One region of the Dendrosporobacter quercicolus genome, then DNA from elsewhere that is predicted to be linked to it. Evidence: riboswitches for the same ligand, from Rfam matches in the RefSeq annotation. Region 1 holds a riboswitch; the other holds the start of a gene.
What was found. A riboswitch is a leader RNA that binds a small molecule or an ion and turns the genes downstream of it on or off. The one in region 1 is predicted to bind cyclic di-GMP.

Region 1 (3,192 bases):
AAAATATATTAAGGTACAGCAAAAGGCGCATGAACTTTACAAAAGTACTCCGGAGGAAGCCGCCGGGGCCATCGCTAGGGGGTTGGGAATTGAAACCAGCGAAGCATTAAAACAAACCCGGGAATTGATCTGGGTGTCGGCGCAAGACCAGCTTGCAGACAAATATTTTGGCGCAAGTCCAGGTAAGGGTGAGCTGGCAAAAGTGTTAAAAGCCACTGCGGATTTTCTGGCTGAGCAAAAGGCAATTGATCAGGTTCCGGAGCAAAGCGCATTTGACGAAGCGGTTAATGCTAAATATATTGAAGACGCCCTGAAATAATAGTGGCGGACTGGGGGGCGCCAAGTATGGGAAGAACTGAATATCGACGCTCGGCTGAAGCGGCTGCTGCAGTCGTAGCTTTAGCCGGTGTTTCACTTACTTACCGTTCGGATCAGGATGTAGATGCATTGGAAAACATTACTTTAACGTTGGATGCAGGCGAATTTGTCTGCCTGCTGGGGCCTTCCGGCTGTGGTAAAAGCACCCTGTTAAAAATTATCGCCGGCTTTATAGCGCCGACAGATGGCGCTGCCGTTATGGATGGGGAGGCCATCACTGGGGCTGACTGGCAGCGCGGCGTTGTTTTTCAGCACCCTCCTTTATACCCGTGGCTGGACGTAGCAGCCAACGTAAAGTTTGGCTTGAAAATGCGCAAGCTACCTGAACTGGAAAGTCAAAAGCTGACGGAGGAATATCTGAAAAAAGTCGGCTTGCTGGAATTTCGCACCAGCAAGGTGTACCAATTATCAGGAGGAATGAAGCAGCGGGTTGCGATTGCCAGAGCCCTGGTCAATCAGCCAAGGGTTTTGTTGATGGATGAACCATTTGGCGCATTAGATGCACTCACCCGCGAGCAAATGCAAAGCTTGCTGCGCAACATCTGGCGAGAATCACAATGCACAATTTTATTTATCACCCATGATGTCGATGAGGCGCTGTCATTAGGGACCAGAGTACTGGTCATGTCAAAGCGGCCGGGGCGGATCATCAAGGAATTCCGGCCGGATTTTACCCATAGCATGATTGGCGAAAAATCAAATCGTTCCCGGTACACACCGGAATTTTTAAAACTTCGCGAGGAAATTCTGGATTTGATCAACAATTATACCAAGGGCGACGGCTGCGCTTATTTTTAACCGGATCCGCCTTTAGCAGCAGGCGGGTCGGCAGTGGGGTACCCCGCAATGCTTTACAGTTCCCGCAGTTTCGGCTATAATGGGTTCAATGGAAAATCGTTGCTAAAAGCTGCAGCACAAGCAGGCGGCAGGTGGATTTTTCTGGACCTGATGTTCAGTTTCGCCACTCATTTTTCTGGAAAAATGGGTGGCTTTTTTATTTGCGACCGGCTGGCGGCTGACCCGCCGGATTTTAATTTTGCGATAATCAGCTCTTGGTTTGCCGTGGCTATTGAACAAAGCGCTGATTATTCATTTATGCATATTAAAGGATTTCTATATGTAATAGAGAATTATTACGATTAAACTGGATATTCTCTGGATAATATTGGCAAACTTAATGAAAATTAAGGACGCAAAGCTATGGGGCTAAGGATGTATTCTATGCCTGCCAGGCTGCTATATGGGGAAAAACGTATAAAACTGTTTCTTTCAAGGGAGGAGATAATGCAACAATTTGAGCTGATATTTTTCTATCTGTAACAAAGGAAGGGGTTTATTTTATGCGGAGATTTCCTATTATTGCCCAATTGGGCGGAATGTTTTTGGTTTCAATTTCTTTTATGCTGATTTTAGTGGGATACACAGCGTATCAATACACAACTGCCGGTGATACATATGAATCTTTAATCACCCATACATCAGCCAACATGCTGTTGATTACCAAAGCTCAGGGTGGTATGAATAACGGAATTGCCGATTTGCGTGGTTTTCTTGGCTACGGAATTGCCAGTTATGAACAAGAGTCCAGGAAGAGTTTTGCAGAAAGCGTTGAGCAGTTAAAGATATTTGTCGCCGGGGTGGAAAACCCCGCGGTAAAAGCTGAAGCTGTTAAGTTAGAGCAAATGCTGGAGGATTATAGTCTGAAAATGGGTCAGCTTATGGATGCCAAAAAAGCAAACGATCCTTCTTTTGACGCACTGCTTGAGACGGGAAGAGGCCTATCGCAGCAGCTTGACGGGCAGTTTGATAAGACTCTCGCTTTGGAGGAGGATTATTTAAAACAATCTACAGACGAGCTGCTGGCAAAGCAGAAAGCAACCCAAAGTCTTGTGGGAATTTTAAGCGCGGTAATTATTTTATTTGTTTGCGGTTTAGCTTTTTGGTATAGCAAGTGGATGGCAAAACGCTTAAACCATGTCGGAAATGAACTGGACGCAATCAGTAAATTCGATTTGACAGCAACTTCCTATCAGGTGAAAATGAATGATGAGATTAGCGATATGGCTGCTTCAATGGATGGAATGAAGAATGCCCTGCGCGCACTGGTAGGTCATATCCGGCAAAACTCCGAGTCGCTGGCTGCAGCCAGCCAGGAGTTGAGCGCAACAGTGGAAGAACAGCTAAGGGCAGCGGAAGTTGTATCCAATACGGTGGCCGAGGTTTCGAGCGGTTCAGCGCAAAATACCAATAATATTACTGAGATGTCGGCAACCATCCAGCAGCTTTCGGCAAGTACGGAGGAAATGAACGCCAATGCCGCAGAGGTAAATGCCAATACGCAAAACGCGGTGGAAGAGGCCGCCCAGGGGATGGATTTGCTGACCCGGATTGTTACGCAAAATGAAACTGTTTCCGTTTCAATGAACAGTATTACGGAAGTTGCCAATTCGTTGGCCAAAGGTTCGGAAGATATCCGCGAGATTGTGACTGTAATCCAGAATCTGGCGGGGCAAACCAACCTGTTAGCGTTAAATGCCGCCATTGAAGCTGCTCGCGCGGGTGAAGCCGGCAGAGGCTTTGCCGTAGTAGCTGAGGAAGTCCGGAAGCTGGCGGAACAAAGCGCCGCATCAACGCAGCATATCGGGGAAATCATTAAAAAAATGACTGAGGACATTGATATCGCAGTTCATCATGTGAGTAAAGGGAATGAGGAGGTAGCCGCAGGGCAGCAGGTAACTTTAAACACGCAGCGGGGCTTCGAGGTGATCATCGAAAAACTCAACACAGTCAGAACTGTTGTCAGCCAAATCACTT
Region 2 (3,192 bases), on a different contig from region 1:
ATTGATTAAGCCGGCAATTTGCTTAGCCGCCTCCTGCGACTGCTCGGCAAGCTTTCTTACCTCCTCTGCTACTACCGCAAACCCGCGCCCTTGTTCGCCGGCTCTGGCCGCTTCAATGGCTGCATTTAAAGCTAAGAGGTTGGTTTGCCCGGCAATGCCGGAAATGGTATCCACAATCTGGCCGATTTCATTTGACCTTTCGCCCAGCTTTGCCACAACATCGGCTGAACTGATTACCGTCTTGGCGATATTATCCATCTGAGCCACTGCCGAATTTACCGCCGTTTCACCAGTACGGGCCGCACCGGCGGCCTTGCCGGATGCTTCGGCCACTACACCGGCATTGGCTGCAACCTGAAAAATACCTTCTGACATCGCTTCAACAACGGTAGTTGACTGATTGACGGCATTTACCTGTAATTCAGCCCCGCGTGAAACCTCGGCTATGGTACCGGCAACCTGATTGGTTGCCTGGGCAGACTCACCGGCGCTGGCGGTAAGCTGCTGCGATGCAGTCGCTACCTGCTCACTGAGAAGCCTGACATTGCCGACAAGTCCGTTTAAATTGCGGATAGTGTCATTTAAAGCTTTCCCCATCATGCCAATTTCATCACTGGACATGATTTTAACTTCCTGGGTTAAGTCACCGCTGGCAACCAAATTCAAGGTATCCACCGTATTGTTTAATCGCCGGGCGATCATCTTCGCCAGCAGCCAGCTGGCGGCTGCCGAAATTGCCACCGCTGCAATTGTCAGCACAATAATCAGATTCTTGGCGGTGCTCGCATTGGCTTCTCCGGCCTTATTGGCGTCATCGCTGGTTTTGGCATTAAAATCAGCCAGTTCTTTAAGAATTGCATTTACCTTAATCAAATGCTTGCTGGCATTTTGCGAAAAATACCCATAGGCCTCTTGTTTTTGACCAGCCTGAGCCATAGCCAGCGCTTTTTCCCGCTCCACCCGGTACAGCCCGATTTCCTCATCTAACTCAGTAATCTTTTGTTCTTCAAAAGCCGTTAGCCTGGCATTCTTATAATCAGTCATTGTTTGATTGGTCTCAGCAGCCAGCGTCTTAATTTCAACCAGCGTCTTTTGCTCCGCGGCCTTATCAGGGTTACCCAGAATGATTTCCAGAATCATGCCATGAACAGCACTAAAATTGTGCCGTGTTTCATTAAGTCTTTTCACCGGCAGCAAACGGTCATGGTACATTCCTGACATTTCATGACTGATTTGATTGGTATAATAGTAACCAATGCCGCCCATAATCAGGAGAAATAATGCCGATATCATTACTGCAACCATTATTTTTGTTAATACTTTTAAATTATTGAACCATTGCAATTCTTTGCACTCTCCTTCGTCACCCTTATGCAAGCAAATACCCTAAAATACCTCTTGCCGGCAGCCGGGCAACAAAAAACCAGACATAAAGTCTGGTTTTACACTTATGTCAAGCGGCAGCCTGGCAATCATTAATAAATATTGTTAGACCCATGGCTTTGCGTCCTTATCTTTCGATAAGTTTGCCTATAAAGTTGAATTAAAATTGGGTACTGCTTGTTTTTACATTATACCCATTCTCAATTGCAAAAGCAACAATAAATTACAAATTCCGATACAAATTTCCTTTTTTTCAAATTCCCGGTAATCAGACATTTTCTCCAATACACCCGCCCGATTGCCGTCCCGACTGCATTGCATATTTAGCTAATTTAGCTTATAGTTATAAATAAACTCAATTGGTTAGGAGACAATCAATGACCCCTAAAGCTGAATTATTCGAACTAATAGAAAAACTGCCTGAGGACAAAATTCCTCAGGCGATTGAGACAATCAACGCCCTGCTTGGTCTGCAGCCGCCCAATAACAGCCAACCGACGGCAACAGCAGATCCCGAACGGCCGCTCAACGAGCTGTTAACCGCAATCATTGGTTCTGTAACCAATTCTTTTTACGACCTGTCAGTTGAAAATGAACGAGCCGGAGCAAAAATCATTGCCAAACGCCTCGGTTTCTCCCGGACCAGAATACTGGAAGCCTGGGATGTCTATAAAAAGAGCCGCCAAATTGACGTACATAAACAGTAAACGCCAGGGATGACACTTTACCTGCACCTGCAGGCAAAGTGTCATCCCTTAATGAATCATTTTTGACCAATCGCTTTTTGCAGTTTAGCCTGATTAATATTATAATCATATAGCGCCTCGGTATAGTTTGTTCCAGCCTGGGTCAGCGCCAGCTGCGCATCAATAACATCAAGATTGGTGCCCGCACCGGCGTAATATTTCGTCTGGGCAATCTTTAAATCTTCAGTCGCCTTATCCACGGCGACCTGAGTAGCGCCAATCCTCTTTTCAGCCTCTTTCATGCTCAGATACGCCTGACGCACCTCCAGTTCAACGCTATTGCCGGTTTCTACAGACTGCTCCCGGGCCTTATTCAGGGAGCTCTCTGCCTGTTTAACTTTGGCGCCGGTAACGCCGGAATCAAAAATATTCCAGTTGGCCATCAAACTCAGCGACCAGTCATTTTCGTTACCGGGGAATTCAGTGCCGCTCCAGCCTTCGGCGGCGCTGAACGTCACCGTTGGCTTGCGGTTGCTGTTGGCGACCTTTATCCCTTTTTTCGCTGATTCAATACTCAGCTGCGATTGCTCAATCTCCGGACGATTTGCCACAGCCTGGGCAATGGCATCCGCCAGAACGATTTCGCTTTTCACATACCCCAGTTCATCCTTAAGCTTATTTTCAGTATCTAACGGCATCCCGATGGTATTATTCAGGGCCGCCATTGCCAGATCATAACTATTCTGGGCTTTCGTTAAATTTTGCCGGGCATTGACCAGCTCGACCTCTGATCTGAGAACATCGGACTTGGCTACCACACCGGCTTCAAACTGCGCCTGCACTTTATCCAAATGCTCAGCGAGATTATTTACCGTCTCCTGATTAACGGCTGCCAGGTTCAGGGCCTGCAGCACATCATAATAGGAGGTTGTTGCCGCTAACCTGAGCTGCTGCTCGGTTTTAGCTACATTGAGCTTTGCACTGTCGGCATTTAACTTGGCTTGATCAATCAACCCTTCATTACGTCCGCCTGAATAAAGCGTCCAGTTCAGCTTCAGCGAGGTACTAAAGCTATCGCCATCAGGCGCAGCTGAAGTGTCCGGTCCATGCGTCCCGCCGGTTC

Region 2: it holds a riboswitch for cyclic di-GMP, as region 1 does, so the genes downstream of both, BLR06_RS18640 (methyl-accepting chemotaxis protein) here and BLR06_RS16520 (methyl-accepting chemotaxis protein) in region 1, are expected to answer to the same signal.

What each region holds. Positions count from the first base shown of each region.
Region 1 is NZ_FNHB01000012.1:1,005-4,196, reverse strand. It holds gene BLR06_RS16535 (taurine ABC transporter substrate-binding protein) at 1-319, shown strand, start outside; gene BLR06_RS16530 (ABC transporter ATP-binding protein) at 346-1,176, shown strand; gene BLR06_RS16525 (hypothetical protein) at 1,225-1,521, shown strand; cyclic di-GMP riboswitch class I at 1,536-1,619, shown strand; gene BLR06_RS16520 (methyl-accepting chemotaxis protein) at 1,719-3,192, shown strand, end outside.
Region 2 is NZ_FNHB01000018.1:4,597-7,788, forward strand. It holds gene BLR06_RS18640 (methyl-accepting chemotaxis protein) at 1-1,344, opposite strand, end outside; cyclic di-GMP riboswitch class I at 1,457-1,541, opposite strand; gene BLR06_RS18645 (hypothetical protein) at 1,761-2,090, shown strand; gene BLR06_RS18650 (TolC family protein) at 2,147-3,192, opposite strand, start outside.